3 regions of the Desulfovibrio sp. UIB00 genome follow, and region 3 is predicted to be linked to each of the others. Evidence: predicted binding sites of a transcription regulator. Region 3 holds the regulator's gene; each other region holds the start of a gene.
What was found. Region 3 encodes sigma-54, which starts transcription at its own class of promoters, with help from an activator protein. Its sites were predicted from a motif close to CTGGCACGGNNNNTGCTT; they were not measured.
Positions count from the first base shown of each region.

Region 1 (5,341 bases), on a different contig from region 3:
ATGACGTTGCGGGCGTCCAGACCTGCTGCCAGTTCGTGGCGCAGAGTCCGCACCTCATGCCGGAGGCTGGCATGATCCAGCGCACGCTCAAGGGCAAGCTTGAGAGCGTCAAAGGCCAGGGGTTTGGTGAGATAGTCGTAAGCCCCGGCCTTAAGCGCTTCCACGGCGCTGGAGACGTCCGAGTAGGCCGTCATGATCAAAATGGGAATGGCGGGATTGTATGCCTTGACGGCTCGAGTGGCTTCTATGCCGCTCATGCCCCCCATGCGCACGTCCATGAGAATGAGGTCAAAAGGGCGCTCACGGCACAATTCCAGGGCTTCCTCGCCGCTGGAGGCCCCGGTGGGCGCGTAGCCCCACTCTTCAAGCAGGGCGCGCAGCATTTCGCGGTGATTGAGGTCGTCATCCACCACCAGCAGCTGTATGGCGGGATTTGCAGTCATAAAACTATCCTTGAACTGGTCAGTATACGGTTTCGTCTGTACCACGGGCAGAACGCAACGGTGTGGAACGGCCTAACCCTTGCCGTTTACAGGCAGTGTGAGCGTAAATTCCGCCCCATGCCCCGGCGCGTTGCCAACGCTGACGCGCCCGCCGTGCCCCTCGGCAATCTGATAGACAATGGCAAGCCCAAGGCCGGTTCCCGACGATTTTGTGGTAAAATAGGGCGTAAAAATGGAAGCCTGAATCTCTGCCGGAATGCCCGGCCCCGTGTCGGCCACGGTGATGCTGAACATGCCATCGGGCAGCGCGCGCGTACTCACGCGCAGGGTGCCGCCGTGATCCATGGCCTGAACCGCGTTGAGAAAAAGATTCAGCAGAGCCTGAGTGAGCCGCTCCGTGCTGATGCGCACCAGCGGGAAGCCCGGTTCCATTTCAAAAACCACGGTAATGTTCTTGGCCTTGAGGTCTGCCTCGGCAAGCCGCAGCGCCCGCCCGATGACCTCGCCAAGATCAGCCTGCACGGTTTCAAACGAACCGGGACGCGCAAACTCCAGCAACTCGGAAACCACGCGGTCCAGCCGTTCCACTTCGTCAATCATGCGTTGGGCGGCTTCTTCCTCGCGTCCACCCATGGGCATACGCTTGGCGATATACAGGGCCACGCCCTTGATGGTGCTCAGGGGATTGCGGATTTCGTGGGCCACACCCGCCGCCAGATGCCCAAGGGCCGCCAGCCGGTCATTGCGCTGGGCGTCAGCCTGAAGGCGCTTCATTTCCGTAATGTCGCGCAACACAAACACGTTGCCCAAAAAAGCGCCGTCCTCGTTGCGCATGGCCGCGCCGCCAAGGCTGATGGTCAACGGCTTGATTCCCGGCACGGCGAGCGTTGTTTCCTGCTCCAAAATGCGCGATCCCTTAACCAGTTTACCCACCAGGGCTTCCCACTCCAGACCGGGCAGACTGCGCAGCCGCCGTGCCCGCGCAGCCCTGCCGGGCTTGTCTGCACCACCCTGAGAATCCTCCGTGCCAGAAGGAAATATTTCTGCGCGCTGCTTGCCGAACATGGACAGAGCCGTGTCGTTGATCATGGCAATACGCCCGTTGGGATCACTGATCACAAGGCCAAGGGGGAGGTTTGCCACAACTTCTGCGGCCATGACTTGCTGATCGCGCACAATACGCCGCCAGCGACGGTTGTTATGCATCCAGAACAGGGACACAAAACCAGCCAACCCCAATGCGGCCGCAAGCGCGGCAGAGAGCAGGTTGTTGCGCGCGTCCTGCGCCAGAGCATCCTCAAAGGGGCGCGCGTCAAAGCCCACCAGAGCCACGCCCACCACCTGCCGGGGGGCCTCAGGACCGGGACGGCCACCAAACCCTCCTCGTGCGGGAGGGGGTGGCGGCGGATTGTCAAACACATCATTGGGGTCAGGCCCGTCAATATCAGGGGAACGCCCCAGCATGCGGCCCATCATGCCCATGCCGTGGGAGCCGTGCCCGCCGCCCATATGCTGTTGCCCACCCATGTGCTGTTGCCCATGTGAACGACTCAGGGGCGCAAATACCCGAAAAACCTCAAAAACTTCTTTTCCATCCACATTGCGCACCCGCCACATGGGCCGGTCTGAAACATCTGCAAGGGGGGGGATATCCTGAGGCTGCACCATCATGGGAGTGGGAGAAAATTCCGGAGCGGCGTCATCCGGCACGCCGGGAATCGGCGAGCTGTCGCCGCTCTGGGCAAGTATGGCCCCGCTCACATCGGTAACAGCCATATAGAGAATGCCGGGTTGGCGGGCCGTTTCGCTGAGCAGCGGGCGCAGGCCAAGCACTGTGCCGGGGCTGAGGCGCAGGCCCGTACGGGTTCCGGCTTCAAGCGCCCAGATGAGCGCCTCGGCCCTGTCCGTAAGGTTGTGCACCATAAAGGCCCGCTCGCGCTGGTTGCTGCGCACGGAAAGCCCCACCAGTGTCAGGCCGAGAATAAGGGCTGCCCCAAGCAGCATCCAGGGTGAAAGGCCCATGCGCGACAAGCGCTGGGAGAGAGATGGGCGAAAACGGATCATGAGTGTTTCCTCAACGGCGCAGCATCATTAGTATGTATTTTTTACTCACCCCGCAAGCCCCCCGGTAAAAATTGGATAGCTGACCAGAAAACTGAGTAAAAAATGGGCAACATCAATCCAGACAGAGAACGCTGGGGATTTATCAATTCAAGTTAATACAATAAATTTATATAGTTACAGTGCTTTACTCATCTTGGCACGGCCTTTGCCTATACAGCATCAAACGGCGCAGAAATGCGCAGCACCAATCAGAAGACAAATAACAAACTGACGGCGCAACGTCACATTGAGGATACGGATATGTATGGCTGCGATATAGGAAGCGTAATGGGATGGGGAAATGGCATGACGCACCTCATATTCATGATACTGATTATTTCCCTTGCGGTCGCTTTTATCAGCAGAATATTCCCGTCGCAGAGAAGAAACATGGATTATACAGATTCCATGGCGATTCTTAAAAGGCGGTTGGCCTCTGGAGAAATCACTCTTGAGGAATACGAAAAACTGAAAAAATCCATCTAAACGGCTCTGCATTCAGCAGGCCGATATAAAGGAGAATATTCATGAAATCTCTCAAGCTTACCCTGATTTTCGCCTCCCTGGCCCTGGTGCTGGCCTTTGCCGTAAACGCCTCTGCCGCCAATACGGCGGATACCCAGATCAGCTCCCCCTGGTGCGGCAACGGTCAATCCGGCTCGCACGGCCCCCACGGCCACGGGCATGGCTACGGGCGATAAGCTTTCCGTCAGCCTGCGCAAATAACCTCCCAACCAACGCGCAAATACCATCAAACCAAAAGGAAATATTACAATGAAGACCTCCAAGATCGTTACCAGCGGCGCGGCCCTTACCCTTGCCATCTTCCTCGGCCTTTCGGGCATTGCCTCCGCCCGGAACGGCGACGGACACGGCCCCGCAGGCATGGGCCCCGGTACAGGCATGGGCATGGGTATGGGCCCCGGCATGGGTTACGGCATGGGCCCTGGCATGGGATTGTCCAGCGAGCAGATGGAAACCATGCAGCAGATTCACCAGAGCTTTGTTGAAAAAACACAGCCCACCATGCAACAGCATTTTTCCAAGATGGCTGAACTGAACAACCTTGCCGCCGCTGGCGCCAAGCCCGACGACGCCCGCGTCAAGGCCGCCCAGAAGGATCTGCGCGAAATCGACGCTAAGCTTTACAGCGCCAAGGCCGAAATGCTCAAGCAGATGTCTGACAAGGGCATTCCCTTCATGGCTGGCCACGGCATGGGCCGGGGCATGGGACACCGCATGGGCGGGCACGGCATGGGGCATGGCATGATGGGTAACGGCATGATGAACCCCGGCAACTGCCCCGGCATGGCTGGCATGGGCGCGACTGGCGCCACAGACAACGCCGTGCAGTCCGGCGCTACCGGCAACAAGTAACCTCGCAGCAGCACAACGCGCAGCCCGTTTAAGGGCAACGCGCCTCCATAAAGCAAGCCTCCGGAACCGCATGATTCCGGAGGCTTGAGCATTTACACAGCAGCATATGCCACACTGACCGCCATGCGCAAAAAAACCGCCCGCTCCTGGGAGCAGACGGCTGATCACAAGCAAAAACCGCCGTGAAACCCTGATTTCACGGCGGTTTTTCTGTCCGGACAACTATGCGGTATAGTCGCCCCTGTTGAACTTGATTTTTTCTGTCGTTGTCATCACGTCAAGCTCGTTAACCAGAGAATCAAGCCCAGCATTTTGGCCGCGTACAGAGGCCGTGCTGTTCTTGAGGGCGGAAACCTGCCCGTCTATCCCCTGCAACAGGGAATAGGCTTCGCGCAAGGAACCATTCTGGCCCGAAGAGCCCAGGGCGTTAACGTACGAATCCCACATGTCCAGCGTGCCGGAAGCCTGCGAAAAGGCGCTCTGGATAACGTCTTCGTCCACATCTACCGATTCTGACTGGGTGGAGCCAAGCAGCATCTGACTGATCATGGATGCCTGCGAAGCCTGCCCCGCAGCCGCTGTGGGAAACGCAGAAGATGCAACGGCATTTTCAAGGCCCATCTGTTCGCTCAATGCCGCCTCAAAGCCACCCTGCGTTGTCTGCGCTCGGGTTGTGCCCGGGGTCTGGCTCTGCTGGCGTAACAGCGCCTCAAGTTGATCGTTGGTAACTTTCATGTCGCCTCCAGGGTTGGCGTACTGCCGTTGCAGAAAAAATGCAAAAATCCTGCCACAAAGGTTCACTTCCATAACAGGCTGATTTTTCACAGGCTGACAGAAGCTACGGGGAAAAAATTTCCCTGCCCCTTGGCGGCGTTAGGCGAAATGTCTTGTCTATTGTGCCGAAAAAAACTACCATTTATTACAGATGAAGGCAAAGGATAAAGGCTGCGATCCCAAACCAACCCCCTCTTGGTCGGCCATATTCAGCCAGCCCGTTAATCAATCTGCCTACCTGGGGGAACAGGAGTTTGCCATGAAGAATATCAAGAAGATTCTTTGCGCGGTAGACCTTTCCGAACACAGCAAGGAAGTTGCCGAATACGCGGTGCTTCTTGCCAAGGGGCTCAATGCGAGCGTGCTCGTTGTATACACCGCCCCCTCGCTGAGCCAGTATGTGGGCTTTCATGTACCGCCCAACACCATTGAAAATTTTGTCGGCGAAATCGTGACCGGCGCTGAAAAGTCCATGGAATCGTTTGTGGCCGAAAATTTCGTGGGTGTTGAAGCCAAGGGGCAGGTGCTCATCGGCTATGCCGCCGAAGAAATCCTCAACCGCGCCCGTGAAGAAAAGGCCGACCTTATCGTTATGGGCACCCATGGCCGCAAGGGCATTGACCGCATTCTTTTCGGCTCTGTGG
Region 1 is NZ_JAETXJ010000002.1:325,497-330,837, reverse strand. It holds gene JMF94_RS04380 (sigma-54 dependent transcriptional regulator) at 1-443, opposite strand, end outside; gene JMF94_RS04375 (ATP-binding protein) at 516-2,507, opposite strand; gene JMF94_RS04370 (SHOCT domain-containing protein) at 2,742-3,032, shown strand; gene JMF94_RS04365 (hypothetical protein) at 3,074-3,247, shown strand; gene JMF94_RS04360 (periplasmic heavy metal sensor) at 3,321-3,923, shown strand; gene JMF94_RS04355 (hypothetical protein) at 4,146-4,658, opposite strand; gene JMF94_RS04350 (universal stress protein) at 4,957-5,341, shown strand, end outside.
Region 1: the regulator sigma-54 is predicted to act here: its motif matches at 2,701-2,718, upstream of JMF94_RS04370 (SHOCT domain-containing protein).

Region 2 (5,341 bases), on a different contig from region 3:
TAATGGGTACGATCAGGAGTATGCGCTATGTATGTAGCTGGAATTGATGTTGGTTCTGTGGCTGCAAAGGCCGTTGTGCTTGAGCTGCTGCCCAACGGCTGCTCGCAGATTGCCGGGCGGGCAGTGCTGCCCACAGGCTGGAATACCGCCGAGGCGGGCGAATTTGCGCTCAACAATGCCTGCGAGGCTGCGGCAATGGCGCGCAACGATCTGAGGCATGTAACGGCCACGGGTTACGGGCGCATCGCCCTGCCTTTTGCCGACAAAACGGTGACGGAGATCAGTTGCCACGCACGGGGCGCCGCGCATCTTTTCCCCCGCGCGGGGCTTGTGCTCGATATCGGCGGGCAGGACAGCAAGGTGATAAGCCTGGATATTCCGCGAGAGGCGGAGGCAGCCAGTCTTGATGCTGCCAGTCTGGATGCGTCAGGCGTTACGGGCAGCCTGGGCGCGCTCAAATCCGCCAGCAAGCCGGGCGCAGTGCGCGATTTTTTGATGAACGACAAGTGCGCGGCAGGAACCGGACGTTTTTTGCAGGTGCTCTCGGGCATTTTGAACATGCCGCTGGACGAGCTGGGCAAGGCTGCCGCCACTGGCAAGCCTGTGGCCATCTCTAGCATGTGCGCCGTGTTTGCAGAAACGGAAATTGTGGGCCTGCTGGCCCGCAGCACACCGCCGCAAGATATAGCAGCCGGGGTGTTCCGCGCCATTGCCCGCAGAATGTGCGCCCTTGCCCGGCGTATCCCCATGCAGGGGGAATGCGTATTTACCGGCGGTCTGGCAACAAGCCCCGCCTTTGCGGCCATTCTTTCAGACGAACTTGGCCTGACAGTTCAGGTGCCCCACGACCCGCAGACTGTGGGTGCGCTGGGGGCGGCCCTGATTGCCGCAGATTTGTATGCGAAAAAAGACCGTGCTCTCACTACACAGCGATAACCTCAATAACCTCACAAGGAAGGAAAGCATCATGAAGTGTGCCAGCTTTGACAGCATTATTACCGCTTTTGAAAAAAACGCTCTGGCAGTGCAGGAGGCCAAGAGGGAGGGCAAGAAAGTTGTGGGCCAATACTGCCTGTACAGCCCTTCTGAAATAGCGGTGGCCGCCGGGGCCATTCCCGTTTCTTTGTGCGGCACCCGCAACGATTCCATTCCCGCAGCAGAAGAAATGCTGCCCCGCGCCCTTTGTCCGCTTATCAAGAGCAGCTTCGGCTTTGCGCTTAAAGACAGCTGCCCCTATCTGAGCGCTGCTGACGTAGTTGTGGCCGACACCACCTGTGACGGCAAAAAGAAAATGTACGAGCTGCTTGCAGCCTACAAGCCAGTTTTTCTGCTGCAACTGCCCCAGGTGCAGAATGATGATGCCCTTGCCTACTGGAGGCATCAGTTTGAACTGCTCGTCGCCTATCTGGAAAAAGAATTTGGCGTATCCATCACAGAGCAAAAACTGCGCGACGCCATCAAGCTCATGAACCGTGAGCGTATGGCCCTCAAGGCCGTTATGGATCTTGCAAAGCGCAAGCCCTCGCCCATTACGGGTATGGAGCTGCTGGAAATCGGGTTCAAAACGTCCTTCTTCCCCGACAAGGAAAAAGGCATTTCCATGATGCTGGAACTGGCGGACGAACTTGGCAAAATGGCCGATGCGGGTCAGGCAGGAGTTGCCGCAAGCGCGCCGCGCATACTGCTGACGGGCGTTCCTGTGGGTATGGGGTCGCACAAGGTTGTGCGCCTGATCGAAGAATGCGGCGGCAGCGTGGTTTGCCTTGATAACTGCTCCGGCTATAAGAAAACCCGCGTGATGATGGACGAGCAGGGCGACCCGCTGACCGAGATGGCCCGCCGCTATCTGGACGTGCCCTGTGCCGTCATGTCGCCCAACCCCCGCCGTTATGAAGCCATCAAGGAACTGGCGGCAGATTTCGCAGTGGATGCTGTGGTTGACCTGACCTGGCAGGGTTGCCAGACCTATGCGGTGGAATCGTCCTCCCTCAAAAAATTTGTTCAGGAATCCTTGCAGTTGCCCTTCCTGCAAATCGAAACAGACTACTCTGAAACGGATACGGAGCAGCTCAAGGTTCGCATAGAAGCGTTTATCGAAATGCTGTAAAAGCAGGCGATTGGCACGCCGCGCAGGTGTGCACATTGCATGCGTACAAGGCGGCCAGGTATTACCGTAATGGGGGAGCCTGGCCGCCAAACTGTTGGAAAACGGTAAAGCATCCGGTCATCAAGAATCATGTAATCAGGAAGCTGCGATGGCATTTGAGCCACCCGCTTGTGAAAAAGTGTTTTTTTGCACTGTTGCAAAAAAACACTTTTTTAAATTATAATGTAAATTTAGCATGTTATGAAAAAAATGTTGCAAATTTACAACAATGGGAATAGCCGGAAGATTCTGAAACTTTTGAGGCAATCTAAAAATATATAAATATTACAGGGTGTTAATTGTAATGGCACGGATGATGCTCATAGGTGGTCATTGAGATGAATATCACAAGCATCTCGCTTGAACATAATCACCATTCAGGAGTTTCATCATGAGTCAGTGCGGTTGCTGCATGTCCCCCCAGGAAGAACGCGTTGTCAATAAGAGCGTTGACCGTAAAGGGCGCGAGCGCGTTTACGGCATTCTGGAACAGAACCAGTTCAGCCTCCCCCATGTGGACGTTGAGCGCGCCAAGTATTTCACCGAATCCATGCGCGAAACCGAAGGCGAACTGCTGACCCTGCGCTGGGCCAAGGCACTGAAAAACGTGGCCGAAAAAATCACCGTCTACATTACCCCCAACCAGCTTATTGCTGGCCGCGTGGGCAAGTTTGGCCGTTACGGCATTCTGTATCCTGAAATAGACGGCGACTTTTACCGCGAAGTGCTGGCCGACCTGGAGCACCGCGACAAGAGCCCCTTCCAGATTTCGCAGGAAGACATCAAGGTTGTTATGGAAGAGATCGCCCCCTACTGGGAAGGCAAGACCTACCATGAACACCTCAACAAGACCCTGCCTGCCGAAATCCGCAACGTCACCTATGTGGACGAACGTGGCCTCAAGTCCAAATTCGTGGTGAGCGAAACCTCGTCCTACCGTTCGGCCCTTCAGTGGGTGCCGGACTACGAAAAGGTCATCAAGCGCGGCTTCCTCGACATTCAGAAAGAAGCCCGCGAAAAGCTTGCCACCCTTGATCTGACCAACTCCGTTGATCTGTGGGACAAAAAGCCCTTCCTCGAAGCCATGATCCTTGTGTGCGACTCCATCATGATCTGGGCCAAGCGCCACGCCGATCTGGCCCGCGAACTTGCCGCCAAGGAAGGCAATGCCAAGCGTAAGGCCGAGTTGCTCCAGATCGCCGAAACCTGCGATCACGTGCCCGCACACCCTGCCCGCAGCTTCCGCGAAGCCATGCAGTGCCAGTGGTTTGTGCAGATGTTCTCGCGCATCGAGCAGAAGGCCAGCGCCATCATTTCCAATGGCCGCATGGATCAGTATCTGTACCCCCTGTACAAAAAAGACATTGAAGAAGGCATCATCACCCGCGAAGAAGCCAAGGAACTGCTCGAATGCATGTGGGTCGATATGGCCCAGTTCATCGACCTGTACATCAACCCCACGGGCGTTGAATTTCAGGAAGGTTATGCCCACTGGGAAGCCGTGACCATCGGCGGCCAGACCCCCGAAGGCGAAGACGCCACCAATGACCTGACCTACCTGTTCCTTGAATCCAAGCGCGAATTCCCGCTCAACTACCCCGACCTTGCCGCGCGCATCCACTCCCGTTCGCCCGAACGCTTCCTGCGCGAAGTGGCCCTGACCATCAAGGACGGCTCCGGCTTCCCCAAGCTCATCAACGATGAAGAAGTGGTGTTCCTCAACACCATCAAGGGCTGCCCGGTCAACGAAGCTCTGGACTACGCCGTTTCCGGCTGCACAGAAACGCGCATGCCCAACCGCGATACCTACACCTCCGGTTGCGTGTACGTGAACTTTGCCACCGCCCTTGAAATGACCATGTACAATGGCCGCATGCAGCACTACGGCGATGAAGTTGTGGGCCTTGAAACGGGCGAAGCGACTTCCTTCAAGAGCTGGGAAGACTTTTACGAAGCTTACAAGGCCCAGCACCTCAACCTGCTGCGCAAGGCCTTCCAGCAGCAGCATGTGGTGGACAAACTGCGCCCGCAGCACTTTGCAGCGCCGCTTTCTTCCGTGCTGCACAACCTGTGCATGGAAAACCTCATGGATCTGCACTGCGAAAAGATCCCCGGTGGTGTGGATTACTCCTACTTTGAATTCCTGGGCTACGGCACCGTGGTTGACTCCCTTGCCGCCATCAAAAAGCTGGTGTTTGAAGAAAAGCGCCTGAGCATGAAAGAAGTGGTGGAAGCCTGCAAGGCCGACTTCAAGGGCGCCGAACCCGTGCGCGAAATGCTGCGCAACGCCCCCTGCTACGGCAACAACGATCCCTATGTGGATAGCATTGCCAAGGACGTAGACCGCTTCACCCAGGTGGAAGCCGAAAAGAGTTCCCGTGATCGCGGCGTGCATGTGGACGTGCGCTACGTGCCCATCACCTCGCACGTGCCCTTTGGCAAGGTGGTTTCCGCCACACCCAACGGCCGCCATGCCTGGACGGCGCTTTCCGACGGTTCTTCCGCTTCGCACGGCGCGGACAAGAACGGCCCCACTGCGGTTCTGCTCTCCAACTACCATTCCAAGAACTACGGCATGACCAACCGCGCTTCCCGCCTGCTGAACATCAAGCTGTCGCCCAAGTGCGTTTCCGGCGATGAAGGCACCGAGAAGATCGTGAACCTTATCCGCACCTGGTGCGACCTCAAGCTGTGGCACCTGCAGTTCAACATCGTGAACAGGCAGACCCTGCTCAACGCTCAGAAAGAACCCGACAACTACCGCAGCCTGCTGGTGCGTATTGCAGGGTACAGCGCGTACTTCTGCGATCTTTCCCGCGATCTGCAGAACGACATCATCGACCGTACCGAACACGCCCAGTTCTAAAATATCGTCGCGAGGGGCTTTTGCCGGACTGCGTCAAGTTTCTTGCCGGATACCAAAGGCCCCTCGCAGCGATACTCTCCAAAACCCTCAAACAAACAGACCGTCAGGGGAGGGGGGATGCCCCTCCCGCAAATTTAAAGCGCGGAAATCAGCCGTTTAACAGAGCGCAAGCCCGCCATCTGCTCCTGATTTCTGACCGCGTTGACCTTGCCAACGCTCCGGGGGGAGGGGAGCAATCCCTTCCCCCTTTGAATTTCCTCCAACGGCGCGCCAGGGCTGGCCGCACACCAAGGATGACCCCATGACTGACGCACAAGTACAAGGTGTTG
Region 2 is NZ_JAETXJ010000014.1:42,591-47,931, reverse strand. It holds gene JMF94_RS14755 (acyl-CoA dehydratase activase) at 28-936, shown strand; gene JMF94_RS14750 (double-cubane-cluster-containing anaerobic reductase) at 968-2,107, shown strand; gene JMF94_RS14745 (glycyl radical protein) at 2,538-5,012, shown strand; gene JMF94_RS14740 (glycyl-radical enzyme activating protein) at 5,314-5,341, shown strand, end outside.
Region 2: the regulator sigma-54 is predicted to act here: its motif matches at 2,451-2,468, upstream of JMF94_RS14745 (glycyl radical protein).

Region 3 (5,341 bases):
TCACGCCGGTAACAACCTCGACCTTGTGGGTTGCCAGCAGCGAAAGCGCAAGATTGGTGGGCGTGCCGCCAAACATATCGGTAAGAATAATGACGCCCGCGCCCTTGTCGAGCCGCTGGGTTGCGTCCGTAAGGCGGCGAACGGTTTCGGAAACCTCGTGCGCCACGTCAACACTGATGGAGCTGCAATCGCTCTGCTGCCCGAGTATGAATTCGGCGGTGCGCAGCATGGCCGAACCATAGTCGGCATGCGAAACCAGAATGATTCCAACCTGAGTCTTCTTGTTTTCGTCCGTCATGACAACCTCACGCAACAGAACGTGCCAGCTTTTTTAGCCAAGTTCAAGGTGCCGATGCTCCAGAAAAGCCGGATAATCAGCCTGCCGCAGCGCCTGTAAAATTTCTTCGGCCATTGCCACAGAGCGGTGGCGGCCGCCGGTACAGCCCACGGCCACGGTTATGCGGTAGCGGCCTTCGGCCTCCATGAGCGGCAGCATAAAAAACAGCAGATCAACCAGCTTGTCGCGATATTCGCGGGCATGGGGCGAATTGAACACATAGTCGGCAACGGGTTTGTCCTTGCCGCTCATGGGCCGCAGCTCTTCCACAAAATAGGGATTTGCCAGAAAACGCAGGTCAAAAACCAGATCAGCCTCACGCGGCACACCATATTTGAAACCGAAAGAAATCACGTTGACCCTGATGGCCCGCAGCTTGCCCTTGTTGCCGCTCCAGCGCTTCTGAATGGCGCGCCGCAGGTCGTGGATGGAGAAACGCGAGGTGTCGATGACCAGATCAGCCATTTCACGCAGGGGGCGCAGGCTGCTGCGCTCTGCCAGCAGCGCCGCCTCAAGGCCCATGCCCTCGCGCTCCAGCGGATGCGGGCGGCGGGTCGAGGCATAGCGGCGAATGAGTTCCTGATTGTTGGCCTCAAGAAAAAGCAGCATGGGGCGGATGTTTTTGCCCGCGAGCATGCTCAGGCAATCGTTGATATCTTCCACAAAATTGCTCTGGCGCAGATCCATACCCAGAGCAATACCCTTGAAGTGGCTCATGGAGGGGCGCGACATCATGTCCACCATTTCCATGACAAGGCTCACGGGCAGCCCATCGACCACAAAATGGCCCATGTCTTCAAAAACCTTGAGCGCTGTGCTTTTGCCAGCGCCGGAAAGGCCCGTGACAATGCACACCTGCACATCCACGCCGGGAACGGGCGCGTCGGCATCAGGCTTTGCGGCAAGGGTGGAATCTGTGGCGGGTATCTGCGCGGAATCCTTCATGACATTCGCCTCTTCGGGGTCAGATCGCCGTTTGCAGCCGGGGTTGTACGCCACAGGCTTCTGACGGACGTTGCCAAATCCGCGCCGCGCTCAAGCCCAGGTGAGGGCCATTGCGCGGCAACCGGCAGGGGGTGCGCCTGAGACGGGGGCGAGCCGTTGCCAGCCCGCCCCCTCATTATGAACGATTACAACACGGGGTCAATGAGGGCATAGCCGTTCACCTTGGTGCGGTATACCACATTGATGCGGTTGTTTTCTGCATTAAAGAACACCAGAAACTCGCTGCCGATGGAATCAAGCTGCATGAGCGCTTCATCCAGATGCAGGGGCTTGGTGGCGAGGCGGTCGGTGCCGTCAACGGGCTGCTGCACGTCGGCTTCGGCATCGAGGTTGTAGGTAAACACGTCCACATCCGTATTGCGGGCGTGCCGCCGCTGGGCCTTTACGCGGGCCACCTGGCGCTTGATCTGCGATTCAACCTTGTCTGTCACAAGGTCAATGGCGGCGTACATGTCCGAAGTCTGCTCCGTGGCGTTGATGTGCAGGCCTTCGCCCGTAACGGTCACTTCGCAGCGATGACGGAACTTGTCGACTGTCAGCACAACGACAACTTCAAGGCCAGAGGCCTTGCCAAAAAACCGTCCCAGCTTTTCCATGCGGCGACGGGCATACTTCTTCAGATGTTCGGAGGCTTCAAAGTTCTTGAAAGCAAATGAGATGTTCATAAGTTCCTCCTAAGTATTGAGCCACTCGACGGGGAATCAGAAATGCTCCTTGCGCCTTGACGAAGATGGAATATCAAGCGCCGTGCGGTATTTTGCCACCGTGCGCCGCGCAATATTGACCTTGAGACGCTCCTTGAGCATTTCGCCGATACGCTCATCGCTGAGGGGGGATCGGGTATCTTCCTCAGAGATGAATTTCTTGATCAGAGCCTTGACGCTTTCTGAGCCTACCTGGCTTCCGTCATCGAGTTCAAGGCCGCTGTTAAAGAAAAACTTCAATTCAAAGATGCCGTGGGGCGTTGCCACATACTTGTTGGTGGTAATGCGGCTCACCGTTGATTCGTGCATGCTGATGTCGTCAGCAATATCCTTGAGAATGAGCGGCGCGAGCTTGGTCACGCCGTCTTCAAAAAATGGCTGCTGGTGGCGCACAATGCTTTCCATAACCTTATAAAGCGTGCGCTGGCGCTGATACAGGCTCTTGATAAGCCATGAGGCGGAGCGGATCTTTTCTGCGCAGTAGTCCTTTTCCTTCTCAGAGCCGCCAATGTTCATCTGGCTCATGGCCGAAAGCTGCAACTGGGGCAGGCCGTCATCATTGAGCAAAATCACAAATTCATCGCCCATCTTGTACAAATAGGCATCGGGGCTTACGTAGGTTGGCTCGCCGCCGCCAAAACTTGCGCCGGGCAATGGGTCAAGGCTCTGGATGATATCCAGATACTCCTTGAGCTCTTCCATATCGAGCTTGAACTTGCGCAGCAGGGGCTTGTAGCGCTTGGCCTCGAGGTCTTCGAGGTGCGATTCTACCAGCTCCACGAGGATTGGGTCGCGGGCGTAATTGAGGCTCTTGATCTGCACCATCAGGCATTCGCGCGCATCGCGCGCGGCAACGCCGATGGGATCAAAAAGCTGCACCCTCTCAAGCACGGGCAGCACTGCCTCGGGCGCGACCTGGGCCATTTCGGCCACTTCTTCAATGCTGGCTTGCAGGTACCCGGCGGAGGAGAGGTTGCCGATAATGACCTCGCCAATGGCCTTCTGCTCTTCTGTCAGCGACGAAAGGCGCAACTGCCAGAAAAGATGCCCCTCAAGGGTGGGCTTGGCCGCATATCGGGCTTCGAGAGGCGAAATTTCTTCGGCAAGTTCAAACTCGCGCGACTGCGAAAGGCGGGGGGTGCTGGCAAACTCACCGAGGTAATCTTCCCAGTCGGCGTCCTTGGCCAGTTCCCTGTCGTACACTTCCTCCTTTGGGGCTTCGCGGCTTTCCTCGTGCTGCTCCTGGGAGGCATCGTCCGTAAGTGAAGATTCTTCGAGAAAGGGGTTTTCAAGCAGTTCCTGCTGCACAGTTTCCAGAAGTTCCACGCGTGAGAGTTGCAACAGCTTGATTGCCTGCTGCAATTGCGGGGTCATTACCAGTTGCTGTGACAGCTTAAGTTGCTGCCGTAGTTCCAGTGCCATGTGTGCTCTTTTGCCTTAACTAGCCATAGGACTATAGACTTATCTGTTTACAAGTACTGTGCCACATCTGCAAAAATTATGCAATAGCTAACAGTTGCAAGATCAGGTTCGCGGTATCGCCAACCAGCAGCAAAGGCTGCCAGCGCCAAAAATCCAGATTTGGCGCAGCATTTGCGCCGTTGAAAATAATCTGCGCACCAAAAAAGGGGAAGGCAATGCCCTCCCCTTTTTGCGCGATTTTGCGATACCCAAGCTTGGTGAAAATCAAAAAGCCTCGCTGCGTTAGCGCCGCTAATTACACCTTGGCGAACTTTTTCGCCGCTCCGATAAATTCGCGGAACAGCGGATGCGCGTTCATGGGCCGGGACTTGAATTCGGGATGGAACTGGCAGCCAAGGAACCAGGGGTGGTTCTTCAGCTCAATGATTTCCACAAGCGAATCGTCAGGGGCGGTGCCGCTGAAAACCATGCCCTTTTCGCCCAGCATTTCCTTGAAGGCATTGTTGAATTCGTAGCGATGGCGGTGACGTTCATCAACCATGCCCTTCTTGTAGGCCACAAAGGCCTTGGTATCGGGCTGCACCTTGCAGGGGTAGGAGCCAAGGCGCATGGTGCCGCCCTTGTCGCTGCCCGCGTCGCGTTTTTCAACGTTCTTGGTGCGGAAGTCGAACCACTCGGTCATAAGGTAGATGACCTTGTGATCAGAAAGCGGGTTGAATTCTTCCGAATTGGCGTCATCAAGGTTTGCCACGTGGCGGGCAAATTCGATAACCGCGCACTGCATGCCAAGGCAGATGCCAAAGAAGGGAATGTTGTTTTCACGCGCATAACGGATGGCGGCAATCTTGCCTTCCACGCCGCGATATCCAAAGCCGCCGGGCACAAGAATACCATGACAGCCCTTGAAGGATTCCGCACAGTTGCTTTCGTCCACATTCTCGGAATTGACGTAGCGCAGCTCCACTTCAACGCGGTTGGCAACGCCGCCGTGAATGAGGGCTTCGTGCAGGCTCTTGTAGGCTTCCTTGAGGTCAACGTACTTGCCCACAATGGCAATGGTGACCTTGCCCTTGGGGTTGGCGCAGTCGCTCACGAGCTTTTCCCAGGCTTCAAGGTGGGCATTGCGCGCGGGCAGGCGCAGCATGATGGCTACCTTCTGGTCAAAGCCTTCTTCATAGAACTTGAGCGGCACTTCATAAATATTGTTCACGTCCACCGAAGAGAACACGGCGTCCTGATCCACATTGCAGAACAGGGCGATCTTGCGGCGCAGTTCTTCGGGGATGCTCTGCTCGCAGCGGCACAGAATAATGTCGGGCTGAATGCCGATGGAAAGCAGTTCCTTGACGCTGTGCTGGGTGGGCTTGGTTTTGTGCTCGCCAGCGCTGCGAAGGTAAGGCACCAGCGTAAGGTGGATGTTCAGGCAGTTGTCGCGTCCAAGGTCGGAACGCAACTGGCGGATGGCCTCAAGAAAGGGCAGGCCTTCAATGTCGCCCACAGTGCCGCCGATTTCGATAATGGCGACATCAGGCGCATCTTCGCCTTCGGAAAGGGAGAGCACCACGCTCTTGATTTCATCAGTAATGTGCGGGATCACCTGCACCGTGGCGCCCAGGTAATCGCCGTGACGTTCCTTGGCGATAACGTGGTTGTAAATAGCGCCGGAAGTGGTGTTGTTCTTCCGCGACATGGGCACGTTAAGGTAACGTTCGTAGTGCCCGAGATCCAGATCCGTTTCCGCGCCGTCATCGGTAACAAATACCTCGCCGTGCTGGAACGGGTTCATGGTGCCGGGGTCAACATTGATGTAAGGATCAAGCTTCTGGATGGTTACCGTAAGCCCGCGCGTTTGCAGCAGCGCGCCCAAAGACGC
Region 3 is NZ_JAETXJ010000009.1:115,483-120,823, reverse strand. It holds gene JMF94_RS13350 (PTS sugar transporter subunit IIA) at 1-298, opposite strand, end outside; gene rapZ (RNase adapter RapZ) at 332-1,282, opposite strand; gene raiA (ribosome-associated translation inhibitor RaiA) at 1,468-2,007, opposite strand; gene rpoN (RNA polymerase factor sigma-54) at 2,044-3,468, opposite strand; gene JMF94_RS13330 (hypothetical protein) at 3,545-3,736, opposite strand; gene JMF94_RS13325 (CTP synthase) at 3,764-5,341, opposite strand, start outside.